Krasilnikovia cinnamomea: one gene and its partner. The protein of the gene in region 2 binds, or shares a complex with, the protein of the main gene of each other region. Links are inferred from orthologs where the notes say so. Each region holds a gene or a part of one and is shown on either strand. Other genes may lie near its edges.

Region 1 (8,899 bases), 3.4 Mb from region 2 along the record:
GTCATCCTCGAGTCGATGACCTTCCCGGAGCCGGTCATCCAGGTCGCGATCGAGCCGAAGACCAAGTCGGACCAGGAGAAGCTGGGCACCGCGATCCAGCGCCTGGCCGAGGAGGACCCGACCTTCCGCGTCTGGAACGACGAGGAGACCGGGCAGACGGTCATCGCCGGCATGGGCGAGCTGCACCTCGACATCCTCGTCGACCGCATGCGGCGCGAGTTCAACGTCGAGGCGAACATCGGCAAGCCGCAGGTGGCGTACCGCGAGACGATCCGCGGCACCGTGGAGAAGCTCGACTACGTCCACAAGAAGCAGACCGGTGGCTCGGGTCAGTACGCGAAGGTCATCGTCAAGCTGGAGCCGCTGCCGATGTCGGCGGACGGCCCGACGTACGAGTTCGTCAACGCGGTCTCCGGTGGTCGCATCCCCAAGGAGTTCATCCCCTCGGTGGACGCGGGCGCCCAGGACGCCATGCAGTACGGCGTGCTCGCCGGCTTCCCGCTGGTCGGCGTCAAGCTGACCCTGCTGGACGGCCAGTACCACGAGGTCGACTCGTCCGAGATGGCGTTCAAGATCGCCGGCTCGATGGTGATGAAGGAGGCGGCCCGCAAGGCCGACCCCGCGCTGCTCGAGCCGATGATGTCCGTCGAGGTCACTACGCCCGAGGACAACATGGGCGACGTGATCGGCGACCTCAACTCCCGTCGCGGGATCATCCAGTCGATGGAGGAGCGCTCCGGCGCCCGCCTCGTCAAGGCTCTGGTGCCGCTCTCGGAAATGTTCGGCTACGTCGGCGACCTCCGGTCGAAGACCCAGGGCCGGGCGAGCTACAGCATGCAGTTCGACTCCTACGCCGAGGTCCCGGCCAACGTGGCGAAGGAGATCATCGCGAAGGCCACCGGCGCCTGATCGGTGAGGCGCGTGCGGTCCGTCGCGGACCGCACGCGCACGAGCAGTCGACAGAGTCCTAAGCGCCATCTCGGCGCGCCGGGCGAGAAGAAAACCCAGTCCACAGGAGGACACCAGTGGCGAAGGCGAAGTTCGAGCGGACTAAGCCGCACGTCAACATCGGCACCATTGGTCACATCGACCACGGTAAGACGACGCTGACTGCGGCCATCACGAAGGTCCTGCACGACCAGTACCCGGACCTGAACCCGTACACCCCGTTCGACGAGATCGACAAGGCGCCTGAAGAGAAGGCCCGTGGTATCACGATCTCGATCGCGCACGTCGAGTACCAGACCGCGGCGCGGCACTACGCGCACGTGGACTGCCCCGGCCACGCCGACTACATCAAGAACATGATCACCGGTGCCGCGCAGATGGACGGCGCGATCCTGGTGGTCGCGGCGACCGACGGCCCGATGCCGCAGACCAAGGAGCACGTGCTCCTGGCCCGCCAGGTCGGCGTTCCGTACATCGTCGTGGCGCTGAACAAGAGCGACATGGTCGAGGACGAGGAGCTCCTGGAGCTCGTCGAGCTCGAGGTTCGCGAGCTGCTCAGCACGTACGAGTTCCCGGGCGACGACGTGCCGGTCGTGCGCGTCTCGGCGCTCAAGGCGCTCGAGGGCGACCCGACCTGGTCGGAGAAGCTCATGGAGCTGATGAACGCGGTCGACACCGCGATTCCGCAGCCCGAGCGGGAGACCGAGAAGCCGTTCCTCATGCCGATCGAGGACGTCTTCACGATCACCGGTCGCGGTACGGTCGTCACCGGCCGGGCCGAGCGCGGCATCCTCAAGCCGAACGAGGAGGTCGAGATCGTCGGCATCCGCGAGAAGTCGACGAAGACCGTCTGCACCGGCATCGAGATGTTCCGCAAGCTGCTCGACGAGGCCCGCGCGGGTGAGAACGTCGGTCTGCTCCTGCGCGGTATCAAGCGTGAGGACGTCGAGCGCGGCATGGTGGTCGTCAAGCCGGGCACCACGACCCCGCACACGGAGTTCGAGGGCCAGGTCTACATCCTCTCGAAGGAGGAGGGCGGCCGGCACACCCCGTTCTTCCAGAACTACCGTCCGCAGTTCTACTTCCGTACCACGGACGTCACCGGCGTCGTCACGCTGCCCGAGGGCACCGAGATGGTCATGCCGGGCGACTCCACCACCATGAGCGTCAAGCTGATCCAGCCGATCGCCATGGAGCAGGGCCTGAAGTTCGCGATCCGCGAGGGTGGCCGCACCGTCGGCGCCGGAACGGTCACGAAGATCAACAAGTGAGTACGGTGACCCCGATTAGCGTTGCCGCAGTGAATACGGCATACTAGTCAGGTTGCGTCCGCGCAGGGTGGTTGGCAGTTCGAAACTCCGATAGGGGCCAAGTCTCCGAGAGGGGTTCGGCTGCCAACCGCCCTCGCCCGGTGTCCGGCGCGTGCTTCGGCCGCCGGCACCCTGATCCCCGCGATCACACCGATCGCTCCAGCGTGCTGGGGCGGAGCTCGGTTTCGGCGCGCGACACGCCCGACCGCGGGGGTCGGACATCGCAGGATCGACGGTCCTGCGGGCATGCGAGGGCCACCCGCTTTCGCACGTAGCGGCATCGAGAGAAGGAAACAGAAGCCACCATGGCGGGACAGAAGATCCGCATCCGGCTCAAGGCCTATGACCACGAGGTCGTCGACTCCTCGGCGCGAAAGATCGTCGAGACGGTGACGCGTACCGGGGCGCAGGTTGCAGGCCCGGTGCCGCTGCCCACGGAGATCAACCGTTTCTGCGTGATCCGTTCGCCGCACAAGTACAAGGACTCGCGCGAGCACTTCGAGATGCGCACGCACAAGCGTCTGATCGACATCATCGACCCGACTCCGAAGACGGTCGACTCGCTCATGCGCCTCGACCTTCCGGCTGGCGTCGACATCGAGATCAAGCTGTAGGGATCCGGACAATGGACAGGCAAGTGAAGGGCATCCTGGGCGCCAAGCTCGGCATGACTCAGGTGTGGGACAACGGCAAGGTCGTCCCGGTCACCGTGGTGCAGGCCGGCCCGTGCGTCGTGACCCAGGTCCGCACCCCCGAGACGGACGGTTACTCGGCCGTCCAGCTGGCGTTCGGCGCCATCGACCCGCGCAAGGTCAACAAGCCCGAGGGCGGCCACTACGCGAAGGCCGGTGTGTCGCCGCGGCGCCACCTCGTCGAGCTGCGCACCACGGACGCGACCGCGTACGAGCTCGGTCAGGAGGTCACCGTCGAGGCGTTCTCGCCCGGGACCCCGATCGACGTCACGGGCAAGACCAAGGGCAAGGGCTACGCCGGTGTCATGAAGCGGCACGGCTTCCACGGCCTCAAGGGCAGCCACGGTGTCGAGCGCAAGCACCGCTCACCCGGCTCGATCGGCGCGTGTGCCACCCCGGCCCGGGTCTTCAAGGGCACCCGGATGGCCGGCCGCATGGGCTCCAAGCGCTTCACGGTGCAGAACCTGACCGTGCAGGCGGTCGACACCGAGAACAACCTGATCCTGGTCAAGGGCGCCGTGCCCGGTCCCAAGGGCGCGCTGATCCTGGTCCGCACCGCGGCGAAGAAGGGTGGTGCCCAGTGAGTTCCGTCGACGTGCTGAACGCCGAGGGTGCCAAGTCCGGCTCCGTCGAGCTGCCCGACGACATCTTCGACGTGCAGGCGAACATCCCGCTGATGCACCAGGTCGTCGTGGCCCAGCTCGCCGCGGCCCGGCAGGGCACGCACAAGGCGAAGACCCGCGGCGAGGTCGCCGGTGGCGGCAAGAAGCCGTACAAGCAGAAGGGCACCGGCCGGGCCCGCCAAGGCTCGATCCGCGCGCCGCAGTTCGCCGGCGGTGGCGTCGTGCACGGTCCCGTGCCGCGCGACTACAGCCAGCGGACCCCGAAGAAGATGAAGGCCGCCGCGCTGCGGGGTGCCCTCTCCGACCGGGCCCGCGAGGGCCGCGTGCACGTGGTCGAGGCGTTCGTCACCGGTGAGAAGCCGTCGACCAAGGCCGCGATCGCCACGCTGCGCAAGGCCACCGAGGCCCGCAAGGTTCTGGTCGTGCTGAGCGCTCACGACGAGCTGAACTGGCTGTCGCTGCGCAACGAGGCGTCCGTCCACCTGATCGAGGCAGGCCAGCTGAACACGTACGACGTGCTGGTCGCCGACGACGTCGTCTTCACCAAGGACGCGCTGGACGAGTTCCTGGGCGTGCCGGCCGAGGAGGGGAACAAGTGAGCACGATCGCCGACCCGCGCGACGTCATCTTCGCGCCCGTGGTCTCCGAGAAGAGCTACAGCGTTCTCGACCAGAACTGGTACACGTTCCTCGTCCACCCGGACGCGAACAAGACCCAGATCAAGATCGCGATCCAGCAGATCTTCGGTGTCCGCGTCCTGACGGTGAACACCATCAACCGCGAGGGCAAGCGCAAGCGCACCAAGACCGGCTTCGGTCAGCGCAAGGCGACCAAGCGCGCGATGGTCAAGCTGGCTGACGGTGACCGTATCGAGGCCTTCGGCGGCCCGGTCAGCTAAGGGGTTTGACTCATGCCTATTCGTAAGTACAAGCCGACCACGCCGGGCCGCCGCGGCTCGAGCGTCGCCGACTTCGCCGAGATCACCCGGTCGACGCCGGAGAAGTCCCTGCTGGTTCCGCTGCCCAAGAAGGGCGGGCGCAACGTCCACGGCCGGATCACCACCCGGCACCAGGGCGGCGGCCACAAGCGGCAGTACCGGCTGATCGACTTCAAGCGCAACGACAAGGACGGCGTGCCGGCCAAGGTCGCGCACATCGAGTACGACCCGAACCGCACGGCCCGCATCGCGCTGCTGCACTACGCCGACGGCGAGAAGCGCTACATCGTCGCGCCGAAGGACCTGAAGCAGGGTGACCGGGTCGAGTCGGGGCCGGGCGCGGACATCAAGCCGGGCAACAACCTGCCCCTGCGCAACATCCCGGTCGGTACGACGGTCCACGGCGTGGAGCTTCGTCCCGGCGGTGGCGCCAAGCTGGCCCGCTCGGCCGGTTGCGGCATCCAGCTGCTCGGCCGTGAGGGCGCGTACGCCACGCTGCGTATGCCCTCCGGTGAGATCCGTCGCGTCGACGTGCGCTGCCGCGCCACCGTCGGCGAGATCGGCAACGCCGACCAGTCGAACATCAACTGGGGTAAGGCCGGCCGGATGCGCTGGAAGGGCAAGCGCCCGACCGTCCGTGGTGTCGCCATGAACCCGATCGACCACCCGCACGGTGGTGGTGAGGGCAAGACCTCCGGTGGTCGCCACCCGGTCAACCCGGCTGGTAAGCCGGAGGGCCGTACCCGCCGCAAGGGCCAGGAGAGCGACCGCATGATCGTTCGCCGCCGCTACGCCACCCGCAAGCGCGGGTAACGGGAGTAGAAGAAGATGCCTCGCAGCCTGAAGAAGGGCCCGTTCATCGACGACCACCTGCTCAAGAAGGTGGAAGTCCAGAACGAGAAGAACTCGAAGAACGTCATCAAGACCTGGTCGCGGCGCTCGACGATCATCCCCGACATGCTCGGGCACACGATCGCCGTGCACGACGGGCGCAAGCACGTCCCGGTGTTCATCACCGAGGCCATGGTCGGCCACAAGCTCGGCGAGTTCGCGTTGACCCGTACGTTCAAGGGTCACGAGAAGGACGACCGCAAGAGCCGTCGGCGCTGAGCAGACCCACGGATTAGAGGATCAAGGAGCTACAGCGATGCCAGTTAAGGGCGACGCACCGGCGCTTCCGGGCGCGCGGGCGGTTGCGCGTCACGTGCGCATCTCGCCGAACAAGGCGCGCCGGGTGATCAACCTCGTCCGCGGTCTGCCCGCGAAGGAGGCGCTCACGGTGCTGCAGTTCGCGCCGCAGGCCGCCAGCGAGCAGGTTTACAAGGTGCTCGCCAGCGCGATCGCGAACGCGGAGAACAACGAGCGGCTCGACCCCGACGCGCTCCTCGTCAGCGAGGCGTTCGTCGACGAGGGTCCGACGTTGAAGCGGTTCCGGCCGCGCGCGCAGGGCCGGGCGTACCGGATCCGCAAGCGCACCTGCCACATCACCGTGGCGGTCGAGGCGGTCCAGGTGACCCGCCCGGCGAAGAAGGCCCCGGCGAAGAAGGCCGCCAAGGCCGCTGAGCCGCAGGCCGCCGAGTCCCAGAGCACGGAGGGTGCCGAGTAATGGGTCAGAAGGTTCACCCCACCGGGTTCCGCCTCGGCATTTCCACAGACTGGAAGTCCCGCTGGTTCGCGGACAAGCTCTACAAGGACTACATCGGCGAGGACGTCAAGATTCGCCGGATGATGTCCAAGGGCCTGGAGCGCGCCGGCATCTCCAAGGTGGACATCGAGCGGACCCGCGACCGGGTCCGCGTCGACATCCACACCGCCCGGCCGGGCATCGTCATCGGCCGTAAGGGCGCGGAGGCCGACCGGATCCGTGGCGAGCTCGAGAAGCTCACCGGCAAGCAGGTGCAGCTCAACATCCTCGAGGTGAAGAGCCCCGAGTCGGATGCGCAGCTCGTGGCGCAGGGCGTCGCCGAGCAGCTGTCCAGCCGGGTCAGCTTCCGCCGGGCGATGCGCAAGGCCATGCAGTCGGCGATGAAGAACCCGATCTGCAAGGGCATCCGGGTGCAGGTCTCCGGCCGTCTCGGCGGCGCGGAGATGAGCCGTACGGAGTTCTACCGCGAGGGTCGCGTCCCGCTGCACACCCTGCGCGCCAACATCGAGTACGGCTTCTTCGAGGCCCGTACCACGTTCGGCCGCATCGGCGTGAAGGTGTGGATCTACAAGGGCGACGCCGTGCCGGGCCGTGAGGCGCCGGCCGAGGCGCCCGCGCGTCCGCGCCGTGAGCGTGGCGACCGTCCCGACCGCCCGCGCCGCGGCCGTTCCGGCTCGTCCGGCACGACCGCCGGTGGCACCGAGGCCGGGCGTGCCGCTCAGGCCGCCGCCACCGAGTCGACCGACACCGCCGCGGCCGCCGCGGCTCCGGCCGAGACGCAGCAGGAGGGCTGACACATGCTGATGCCGCGTAAGCCCCCGAAGGGCTTCCGCAAGCCGCACCACCCGGACCGCTCCGGCGCGTCCAAGGGCGGCAACCGGGTGGTCTTCGGCGAGTTCGGAATCCAGGCACTGGAGCCGGCGTACGTGACCAACCGACAGATCGAGTCGGCGCGTATCGCGATGACCCGTCACATCAAGCGTGGCGGCAAGGTCTGGATCTCGATCTTCCCGGACCAGGCCCTGACCAAGAAGCCCGCCGAGACCCGGATGGGTTCCGGTAAGGGTTCGCCCGAGTGGTGGGTGGCGAACGTCAAGCCGGGACGGATCCTCTTCGAGATGTCCTTCCCGAACGAGACGATCGCGCGCGAGGCGATGCGCCGCGCGATCCACAAGCTCCCGATGAAGTGCCGCATCGTGACACGCGAAGTGGGTGAAAGCTGATGGCAGCGGGCGTTAAGGCCGGCGAGCTGCGCGAACTCTCCGAGGAGGAGCTGGTCGCTCGGCTGCGGGAGGCCAAGGCGGAGCTGTTCAACCTCCGCGTGCAGGGCGCCACGGGCCAGCTCGACAACCACCGTCGGCTGCAGGTCGTCCGTCGGGACATCGCACGGATCTACACGATCATGCGTGAGCGCGAGCTGGGTCTCTCGGTCGCGCCGGATGAGGTGACAACAGCGTGAGTGAGAACAGCACCGCCGAGGCGCGGTCCCAGCGCAAGGTGCGCGAGGGCCTCGTGGTCAGCGACAAGATGGACAAGACGGTCGTCGTCGAGGTCGAGGACCGCGTCAAGCACGCCCTCTACGGCAAGGTTCTCCGCCGCACCAGCAAGCTGAAGGCGCACGACGAGCAGAACTCGTGCGGAATCGGCGACCGGGTGCTGCTGATGGAGACCCGTCCGCTGTCCGCCACCAAGCGGTGGCGGGTCGTGGAGATCCTCGAAAAGGCCAAGTGAGTGCGCCGGGCCGGCTTCGTCCGGCCCGGCCGCCCATCGTTCCGCCAAGCTTCGGTACGTCGCCGGAGAACTGGCAGACATAGGAGACAGACGTGATCCAGCAGGAGTCGCGACTGCGCGTCGCCGACAACACGGGTGCCCGGGAGATTCTGTGCATCCGCGTGCTCGGTGGCTCCGGTCGTCGCTACGCGAGCATCGGCGACGTCATCGTGGCCACGGTCAAGGACGCCATCCCCGGCGCCGGTGTGAAGAAGGGTGACGTCGTCAAGGCGGTCATCGTCCGCACCGCCAAGGAGAAGCGTCGCCCCGACGGCTCGTACATCCGGTTCGACGAGAACGCCGCCGTGATCATCAAGGACGGTGGCGACCCCCGCGGTACCCGCATCTTCGGCCCGGTCGGGCGCGAGCTGCGCGACAAGCGGTTCATGAAGATCATCAGCCTGGCGCCGGAGGTGCTCTGACCGTGAAGATCAAGAAGGGCGACACGGTCGTCGTCATCGCCGGCAAGGACAAGGGTGCCAAGGGCAAGGTCATCGCGGCCTACCCGCGGCAGGACAAGGTCCTCGTCGAGGGCGTCAACCGCATGAAGAAGCACGAACGCATCCGCACCACTCAGCGCGGCTCCAAGACCGGTGGCATCGTCACCCAGGAGGCCCCGATCCACATCTCCAACGTGCAGATCGTGGACGACCAGGGCAAGCCGACCCGTGTCGGCTACCGGTTCGACGAGAACGGGCAGAAGATCCGTATCGCGCGTAGCACCGGTAAGGACCTGTGATGACTGCCGCAACTGAAGCCAAGACCCTGCCCCGGCTCAAGGTGAAGTACCGCGAAGAGGTCGTCGCGGGGCTCAAGGAGCAGTACAAGTACGGCAACCCGATGCAGGTTCCCGGCCTGGTGAAGGTCGTCGTGAACATGGGTGTGGGTGAGGCCGCCCGCGACGCCAAGCTGATCGACGGCGCCGTGCGTGACCTGACCACCATCACCGGCCAGAAGCCGCTGGTGCGCCGGGC
Region 2 (9,011 bases):
GATCCGGGCGGCGGCCTTGGCCAGCGGCACCGCGGTCGCCTTCGACACGAACGGCACCGTACGGGAGGCGCGCGGGTTGGCCTCCAGCACGTACAGGGTGTCGTCCTTGAGGGCGTACTGGACGTTGAGCAGGCCCCGTACGCCGACGCCGCGGGCGATCGCCTCGGTGTAGCGGCGCACCTCGGCCAGGTGCGCCCCGGCCAGGGTGACCGGCGGCAGCGAGCACGACGAGTCACCGGAGTGGATGCCGGCCTCCTCGATGTGTTCCATCACGCCGCCGAGGTAGACCTCGCCGGTGGCGTCGCAGAGCGCGTCCACGTCGATCTCGATGGCGTCGTCGAGGAACCGGTCCACCAGCACGGGGTGGTCCGGGGAGATCTCGGTGGCGCGTTCGATGTACGCGGCCAGCGTCGGCTCGTCGTACACGATCTCCATGCCGCGGCCGCCGAGGACGTAGGACGGACGCACGAGCACCGGGTAGCCAATGGTGTCGGCGATCGCCTTGGCCTCCTCGAAGCTGACGGCCGTGCCGTGGTCCGGGGAGCGCAGCCCGGCCCGGGCCAGCACCGCACCGAACGCGCCCCGGTCCTCGGCCAGGTCGATCGACTCCGGGGAGGTGCCGACGATCGGCACTCCGGCGGCCTTGAGGCGGCGCGCCAGCCCCAGCGGGGTCTGCCCGCCGAGCTGCACGATCACTCCGACCACGCCGGGCCCGCCGGCGGCCTTGCCGGAGGCGTCCTCGGCGTGCACCACCTCGAGGACGTCCTCGAACGTGAGCGGCTCGAAGTACAGCCGGTCGGCGGTGTCGTAGTCCGTGGAGACGGTCTCCGGGTTGCAGTTGACCATCACGGTCTCGTACTCGCCCTTAAGCGCCTGGACGGCGTGCACGCACGAGTAGTCGAACTCGATGCCCTGCCCGATCCGGTTCGGCCCCGACCCCAGGATGAGCACCTTGGGCCGGTCCGACGGCGCCACCTCGGTCTCCTCGTCATACGACGAGTAGTGGTACGGGGTGTTCGCGGCGAACTCGGCCGCGCACGTGTCGACGGTCTTGTACACCGGGCGTACGCCGAGGCGGTGCCGCAGCGTGCGGACCCCGTCCTCGCCCGCGAGCTCGGGGCGCAGCGCGGCGAGCTGACGGTCGGACAGCCCGGCCCGCTTGGCCCGGCGCAGCAGGTCCTCGTCCAGCACCGCGGCGGCGAGGATCTCGGCGCGCAGCTCCACCAGCGCCGCGATCTCCTCCAGGAACCACGGGTCGATGCGGCCGCTGGCCTCGTGCACCTGCGCGATCGTGGCGCCGAGCCGCAGGGCCCGCTCCACGGTGTACAGCCGCCCGTCGTGCGGGATCCGCAGCGCTTCGAGGGTCTCGTCGAGGGAGTCGGTCGGGTCCGGCTGGGTCCAGAAGCCGGCGGCCTTGGTCTCCATCGAGCGCATGGCCTTGTTGAGCGCCTCGGCGAAGTTGCGGCCCAGGCTCATCGCCTCGCCCACGGACTTCATCGTGGTGGTCAGCTCGGGATCGGCGCCCGGGAACTTCTCGAACGCGAACCGGGGGATCTTCACCACCACGTAGTCCAGCGCGGGCTCGAACGCGGCCGGCGTCTTCAGCGTGATGTCGTTGGGGATCTCGTCGAGGGTGTAGCCGATGGCCAGCTTCGCGGCGATCTTCGCGATCGAGAAGCCGGTGGCCTTCGAGGCGAGCGCCGACGAGCGGGAGACGCGCGGGTTCATCTCGATGACGACCAGGCGGCCGTTGTCCGGGTTCACCGCGAACTGGATGTTGCAGCCGCCGGTGTCCACGCCGACCTCGCGCAGCACCGCGATGCCCAGGTCGCGCAGGCGCTGGTACTCGCGGTCGGTCAGGGTCATGGCCGGGGCGACGGTGACGCTGTCGCCGGTGTGCACGCCCATCGGGTCGATGTTCTCGATCGAGCAGACGACCACGACGTTGTCGTGCTTGTCGCGCATCAGTTCGAGCTCGTACTCCTTCCAGCCGAGCACGCTCTCCTCGATGAGCACCTCGTGCACCGGGGAGGCGGCCAGCCCGGCGCCCGCGATGCGCTCCAGGTCCTCGTCGGTGTGCGCCATGCCGGAGCCGAGCCCGCCCATGGTGAACGACGGCCGGATGACGACCGGCAGGCCCAGCTCGGCGACGGTCGCGCGGACCTCGTCCATCGAGTGGCAGACCCGCGAGCGCGGGGTCTCGCCGCCGGCCTTCGCGACGATGTCCTTGAACTTCTGGCGGTCCTCGCCGCGCTGGATCGCGTCGATGTTCGCGCCGATCAGCTCCACGCCGTACTTGTCGAGCACGCCGTTCTCGTGCAGCGCGACCGCGGTGTTCAGCGCGGTCTGCCCGCCCAGGGTGGGCAGGATCGCGTCGGGGCGCTCCCGGGCGATGACCAGCTCGACGAACTCCGGGGTGATCGGCTCGACGTAGGTGGCGTCCGCGAACTCCGGGTCCGTCATGATCGTGGCGGGGTTGGAGTTCACCAGCGAGACCCGCAGGCCCTCGGCACGCAGCACCCGGCACGCCTGGGTGCCGGAGTAGTCGAACTCGCAGGCCTGGCCGATGACGATCGGCCCGGAGCCGATCACCATGACATGACGCAGATCAGTACGCTTCGGCATCAGGAAGCCCTCTTCTCGACGAGCTCCACGAAGCGATCGAACAGGTAGTCCGCGTCGTGCGGGCCCGCAGCCGCCTCGGGGTGGTACTGGACGGTGAACGCGGGCACATCGAGGGCCCGCAGCCCTTCGACCACGTTGTCGTTGAGGCACACGTGACTGACTTCGACCCGGCCGAACTCGGTGTCGGTCACCTTGTCGGCCGGGGCGTCGACGGCGAAGCCGTGGTTGTGGCTGGTCACCTCGACCTTGCCGGTGGTGCGGTCCAGCACGGGCTGGTTGATGCCGCGGTGGCCGTACCCGAGCTTGTAGGTGCCGAAGCCGAGCGCGCGGCCGAGGATCTGGCTACCGAAGCAGATGCCGAACAGCGGGATGCGGCGGCGCATCACCTCTTGCGCCAGCGCGACCGGGTGGTCGGCGGTGGCGGGGTCGCCGGGGCCGGGCGAGAAGAACACCGCGTCCGGGTTCACCGCCAGCAGGTCCTCCACGCTGGACGACGACGGCAGGATGTGGGTGGTCACCCCGCGCTCGGCGAGGCGCCGGGACACGTTGCGCTTGATGCCCAGATCCAGCGCGGCGATCGTGTAGCGGTGCTCCCCCACCGCCTCGACCGTGTACGGCTGGGGCGTGCTCACCTGCGCGGACAGGTCCGCGCCGACCATGCCGGGCGCCTGCTGGACCTTGGCCAGCAGTGCCTGCGGGTCGGTGTCCAGGCTGGACACGCCGACCCGCATGGCGCCGCGTTCGCGCAGGTGCCGGGTCAGCGCCCGGGTGTCGATGCCGCTGATGCCGACGACGCCCTCGGCGGCCAGCCGTTCGCCGAGGTCGCCGGTGGCCCGCCAGTTGGAGGGGCGGCGGGACGGGTCGCGGACCACGTAGCCGGAGACCCAGATCCGGTTCGACTCGTCGTCCTCGCCGTTGACGCCGGTGTTGCCGATCTGTGGCGCGGTCTGCACCACGACCTGCCGGTGGTACGACGGGTCGGTCAGGGTCTCCTGGTACCCGGTCATGCCGGTGGTGAAGACCGCCTCGCCGAAGGTCTCGCCGACGGCGCCGTACGCCTCACCGGCGAACGTGCGGCCGTCCTCGAGCACGAGGATCGCAGGGGTGCGTGTCACTTGGTCGCCTTCCCGTCCAGGACTGTCGGCTCTCCCCGGAGGAAGGTCGCGACGATGCGACCCGGCAGGGTGGTGCCCGCGTACGGTGTGTTGCGGCTGCGGCTCGCCAGCCCGGCCGGGTCGACGACCCGGCGGGCGGACGGGTCCACCAGCGTCAGGTTGGCCGGCGAGCCGACCGTGAGGTCCCCGCCGTGCCCGGTCAGCCCGGCGATCCGGGCCGGGGCGCGCGACATCCGCTCGGCGATCAGGTCCCACTGCTCACCGAGGACCGAAAGCACGACCGGCAGCGCGGTTTCCAGGCCGACCATGCCGGGGCGGGCGTACGCCCACTCGCACTCCTTGTCCTCCACGGCGTGCGGGGCGTGGTCGGTGGCGACGATGTCGATGGTGCCGTCGGCCAGGGCGGCGCGCAGCGCCTCGATGTCGGCGGCGGTACGCAGCGGCGGGTTCACCTTGTACACCGGGTCGTAGCTGGCGGCCAGCTCGTCGGTGAGCAGCAGGTGGTGCGGAGTCACCTCGGCGGTGACCCGCACGCCACGGGCCTTGGCCTGGCGCAGCACCTCGACGCTGCCCGCGGTGGAGACGTGGCAGACGTGCAGGCGGCTGCCCACGTGCTCGGCCAGCAGCACGTCCCGGGCGATGATCGCCTCCTCGGCGACGGCGGGCCAGCCGGTGAGGCCGAGCCGGGTGGAAACCTCGCCCTCGTGCATCTGCGCACCCTCGGTGAGCCGGGGCTCCTCGGCGTGCTGGGCGATGATCCCGTCGAACGCCTTCACGTACTCCAGGGCGCGGCGCATCAGCCGGGGGTCGGCGACGCAGAAGCCGTCGTCGGAGAAGATTCGTACCCGGGCCGCGGAGTCGGCCATCGCGCCCAGCTCGGCGAGCTGCTTGCCCGCGAGCCCGACCGTGACCGCGCCGATCGGCTGCACGTCGACCAGCCCGGCCTCCCGGCCGAGCCGCCACACCTGCTCGACCACGCCCGCGGTGTCGGCGACCGGGGAGGTGTTGGCCATCGCGCAGACCGCGGTGTAGCCGCCCAGCGCGGCGGCCCGCGAGCCGGTCTCGACCGTCTCGGCGTCCTCGCGGCCGGGCTCGCGCAGGTGGGTGTGCAGGTCGACCAGGCCGGGCAGGGCGACCAGCCCGGCCGCCTCGATCACCTCGGCGCCCTTCGCGTCGCCGTCGGCGATCACCCCGTCGCGGATCAGCAGGTCGCGGGGCTCACCGCCGAGAACCCGGACACCCTTGATCAGGTACGCCGCCATCATTTGCCTCCCAGGAGCAGGTAGAGAACGGCCATCCGGACGCTGACGCCGTTGGTGACCTGTTCGACGATGGTGGAGCGGGGCGAGTCGGCCACCGCCGGGGTGATCTCCATGCCGCGGTTCATCGGGCCGGGGTGCATGACGATCGCGTGCTCGGCCAGCCGGTGCATCCGGGCGGCGTCCAGGCCGTACCGGCGGGCGTACTCGCGGGCCGAGGGGAAGAAGGAGTCCTGCATCCGCTCGGTCTGCACCCGCAGCATCATCACCACGTCGGCGGTGGGCAGCACGGCGTCGAGGTCGTACGAGACCTCGGTGCCGGGGGCCAGCGCCGCCGCGACGTCCAGCGGGATCAGCGTCGGCGGGCCGACCAGCGTCACCTTGGCGCCCAGAGTGGACAGCAGCAGCACGTTGGAGCGGGCCACCCGGCTGTGCAGCACATCGCCGACGATCACCACGTTCAGCCCGGCGAGCCGGCCGAGGCGCGAACGCATCGTGTACGCGTCCAGCAGCGCCTGGGTCGGGTGCTCGTGGGTGCCGTCACCCGCGTTGACCACGGAACCGTCGATCCAGTTGGCGAGCCGGTGCGGGGCGCCCGAGGCGGAGTGCCGGATGACGACCGCGTCCGCGCCCATCGCCTGCAACGTCAGCGCGGTGTCCTTGAGGCTCTCGCCCTTGCTGACGCTGGAGCCCTTGGCGGAGAAGTTGATGACGTCCGCGGACAGGCGCTTGGCGGCGGCCTCGAAGGAGATCCGGGTCCGGGTGGAGTCCTCGTAGAAGAGGTTGACCACGGTGCGCCCGCGCAGGGTGGGCAGCTTCTTCACCTCACGGCCCGCCAGCGCGGCCATCTCCGCGGCGGTGTCGAGGATCAGGATGGCGGTGGGTGCGTCCAGATCGGCCGCCGACCGCAGATGCTTGATCATTTCTCGCCTCCGGTGAGCCGGACCTCGTCCGTACCGTCGTCGGTCTCGGCCAGCGCCACGCGCACGCTCTCGGACCGGGCGGTGGGGATGTTCTTGCCGACGTAGTCGGCCCGGATCGGCAACTCGCGGTGACCCCGGTCGACCAGGACGGCGAGTTGCACCGAGCTGGGCCGCCCGATGTCGCTGAGCGCGTCCAGCGCCGCCCGGACCGTACGGCCGGAGAAGAGCACGTCGTCGACGAGAATGACCCGGCGCCCGTCGATGCCGCCCGGCGGCAGTTCGGTCTTGCCGAGCGCACGGGTGGCGTGCAGCCGCAGGTCGTCGCGGTAGAGCGTGATGTCGAGCGCACCGACCGGGACGTCCACGCCTTCGAAGGCGTGGATCCGGGCGGCCAGGCGGCGGGCCAGCGGAACACCCCGGGTGGGGATGCCGAGAAGCACCGTGCCCGTGGCACCGGAGGTCTTCTCGAGGATCTGATGGGCGATCCGATCCACCACCCGGTGGAGATCGGCCCCGGAAAGAATGATCTTGTCAGTAGTGTCGGCGCGTGGATATGCCACGGCTGACCTCCTTCCCCGCCTCACGGGACGGGTCGTTAAAGGATGTCTGGCGGGAAACCCCTGGGGCAGGGGTCAACCCACTGGCTGGCGTCACGTTACCAGTGAACACAGAGTGCAGGTCCGTGACGTGCCCTACCCGCCGAGGAAAGGGGCTAAAGTGGTCAAGTTACGCGACTCCCGCGTCTCATCGGTAACCGACACTTGACCCGGGATCGCAAACTCCGTACCGTCACGCTGCGTAGCGATCCGCAGAGGAAGAACCCTCTGGGCCAGCACAGCACTGGGAGTGACCGTATGCCGTCTGAGTACGCCAAGTCGTTGGGCGCCCGCCTGCGCTCCATTCGCCAGCAGCAGGGCCTGTCCCTGCAGGGCGTGGAAGAGAAGTCGAACGGCCGCTGGAAGGCCGTCGTGGTGGGCTCGTACGAGCGCGGCGACCGTGCGGTCACCGTGTCCCGTCTGGCCGAGCTCGCCGACTTCTACCGCGTCCCCGTGTCGGAGCTGCTGCCCGACGGCAGCGGAGTCCGGCTCGAAGCCACCAACAAGATCGTTCTCGACCTCGAGAAGCTGTACGACACCACCAGCGAGGACCTCGCCTACGTGGCGCGGTACGCGCGGGCCATACAGCAGCAGCGCGGTGACTACAACGGGCGGGTGCTGTCCATCCGCGCCGACGACCTGCGCGCGCTGGCCATCGTCTACGACATCTCGCCGTCCGGCCTCATCGAGCGCCTGACCGAGCAGGGTGTCCTGGTCGCCGACCCGCGGGCGTTCTTCGCCTCCTGAGCACCGAACCCCACCAGCGGAGCCCGCGTCGCCCCTCCGGCGACGCGGGCTCCGCCGTCTGTGGGGCGGGATTGCCGCAGATCCTGGTGAGTTCGGGTTAGCCCCCAACCCGAACTCACCAACTATGTGGAGCGGACCTCGCCGTGGGCGGCTGAGCCGCACCCCGGCACACGCAGGCGCGGGCGGGCAAGGACGTGGGGCACACAGACCGACGGCCCGGACCATGGCTGGTCCGGGCCGTGAACGCGCACGTCAGCGGGTGGCGAACTCCGCGATGCGGCCCAGGATGCCGTTGAGGAAGCGCGGGCTGTCATCGGTGGACATCTGCTTGGCCAGCTCGACCGCCTCGGTGATCGCGACCGGGTCGTCGATCTCGGGCACGTAGAGCAGTTCGTACACCGCGATGCGGGCCAGGTTGCGATCCACCACGGGCATCCGGGACAGCGTCCAGCCCTCGGCGTAACTGGCGATCAGCTCGTCGATCCGGTCCAGGTGCGTGGCCACACCCTCGACCAGCCCGACGGTGTACTCCAGGTGATCCGGGTGCGGCTTGGCGATGCGTTCCAGGTAGCCCGCGAGCACCTGGCGGGGCGGCAGATCCCGCAGGTCGGCCTCGTAGAGGACGTCCAGCGCCCGCTTGCGCGCCTTGCGACGCGCGGGCATCTGCAGCTTGGGGGCCTCGGGCATCAGCTGCGGCCGAGGTAACGGCCGTCGCGGGTATCGACCTTGATCTTCTCGCCGGTGGTGATGAACAGCGGCACCTGGACGGTCGCGCCGGTCTCCACGGTCGCCGGCTTGGTGCCGCCCGTCGAGCGGTCGCCCTGCAGGCCCGGCTCGGTGTACGTCACCTCGAGGAAGACGCTGGTGGGCAGCTCGATGTAGAGCGGCACGCCCTCGTGGGTCGCCACGGTCGCCTCGGCCTCGGGCAGCAGGTAGTTCGCCGCCTCGCCCACGGTGCCACCGGGCACGTGGATCTGGTCGAAGGTGTCCAGGTCCATGAAGACGAAGTCGTCACCGTCGAGGTACAGATACTGCATCGTGCGCTTGTCGACCGTGGCCGTGTCGACCTTCGTACCCGCGTTGAAGGTCTTGTCCACCACCTTGCCGGAGAGCACGTTCTTGAGCGTCGTGCGCACGAACGCACCGCCCTTGCCCGGCTTGACGTGCTGGAACTCCACGACGGCCCAGAGCTCGCCGTCGAGGTTGAGCACGAGGCCGTTCTTGAGGTCGTTCGTAGTGGCCATGTCCTGCCTTGATCTTGACGCGATAGAAGTGACCCGAAAAGTTTACCGGCGCGGCGTGTCACCCGACGAATCGGGCCACCGCGCGATGTGCTGCAACGCCAGCCGGTAGCCGTCGACCCCCAGCCCGGCGATGACGCCGGTGGCGACCGCGGAGACCACCGAGTGGTGCCGGAACTCCTCCCGCGCGTGGATGTTGGAGATGTGCACCTCGACCAGCGGGGCGCGCAGCAGCGCGCAGGCGTCCCGGACCGCGTACGAATAGTGCGACCACGCTCCGGGGTTCAGCACCACCGGGGCCTGCTCGTCGGCGGCGGCATGCAGCCAGGCCAGCATCTCGTGCTCCGCGTCGGTCTGCCGGACCCGCACGTCCAGGCCCAGCTCCGCGCCGGTCGCCTCGCACATGGCGACCAGGTCCGCGTACGAGGTGACGCCGTAGACGTCGACCTGCCGGGTGCCAAGCCGCCCCAGGTTCGGCCCGTTGAGCACGTGCACCCGCCTCATG

What was found.
Region 1: the proteins of nusB (region 2) and rpsJ are in contact, whole or in part, in a solved structure (PDB 3D3B), measured with the Escherichia coli proteins. The link is inferred for Krasilnikovia cinnamomea from one-to-one orthologs.

The regions. Positions count from the first base shown.
Region 1 is NZ_SHKY01000001.1:4,133,043-4,141,941, forward strand. Bases 1,542-4,217 are described here. They hold rpsJ (30S ribosomal protein S10), read left to right. Parts: upstream 1,542-2,563; coding sequence 2,564-2,872; downstream 2,873-4,217. Other genes in these bases: tuf (elongation factor Tu), read left to right, coding at 1,542-2,219; rplC (50S ribosomal protein L3), read left to right, coding at 2,884-3,534; rplD (50S ribosomal protein L4), read left to right, coding at 3,531-4,172; rplW (50S ribosomal protein L23), read left to right, coding at 4,169-4,217. Outside these bases: fusA (elongation factor G), read left to right, coding at 1-909; more of tuf, read left to right, coding at 1,026-1,541; more of rplW, read left to right, coding at 4,218-4,471; rplB (50S ribosomal protein L2), read left to right, coding at 4,484-5,323; rpsS (30S ribosomal protein S19), read left to right, coding at 5,339-5,620; rplV (50S ribosomal protein L22), read left to right, coding at 5,658-6,116; rpsC (30S ribosomal protein S3), read left to right, coding at 6,116-6,949; rplP (50S ribosomal protein L16), read left to right, coding at 6,953-7,378; rpmC (50S ribosomal protein L29), read left to right, coding at 7,378-7,614; rpsQ (30S ribosomal protein S17), read left to right, coding at 7,611-7,886; rplN (50S ribosomal protein L14), read left to right, coding at 7,979-8,347; rplX (50S ribosomal protein L24), read left to right, coding at 8,344-8,664; rplE (50S ribosomal protein L5), read left to right, coding at 8,664-8,899. UniProt on the Escherichia coli protein: Involved in the binding of tRNA to the ribosomes. Part of the processive rRNA transcription and antitermination complex (rrnTAC). The complex forms an RNA-chaperone ring around the RNA exit tunnel of RNA polymerase (RNAP).
Region 2 is NZ_SHKY01000001.1:777,311-786,321, forward strand. What follows is about bases 6,224-9,011. They hold nusB (transcription antitermination factor NusB), read right to left. Parts: upstream 7,929-9,011; coding sequence 7,518-7,928; downstream 6,224-7,517. Other genes in these bases: pyrR (bifunctional pyr operon transcriptional regulator/uracil phosphoribosyltransferase PyrR), read right to left, coding at 6,224-6,482; bldD (transcriptional regulator BldD), read left to right, coding at 6,777-7,265; efp (elongation factor P), read right to left, coding at 7,952-8,509; aroQ (type II 3-dehydroquinate dehydratase), read right to left, coding at 8,552-9,010. Outside these bases: carB (carbamoyl-phosphate synthase large subunit), read right to left, coding at 1-2,625; carA (glutamine-hydrolyzing carbamoyl-phosphate synthase small subunit), read right to left, coding at 2,625-3,740; EV385_RS03380 (dihydroorotase), read right to left, coding at 3,737-5,002; EV385_RS03385 (aspartate carbamoyltransferase catalytic subunit), read right to left, coding at 5,002-5,922; more of pyrR, read right to left, coding at 5,919-6,223. UniProt on the Escherichia coli protein: Part of the processive rRNA transcription and antitermination complex (rrnTAC). The complex forms an RNA-chaperone ring around the RNA exit tunnel of RNA polymerase (RNAP).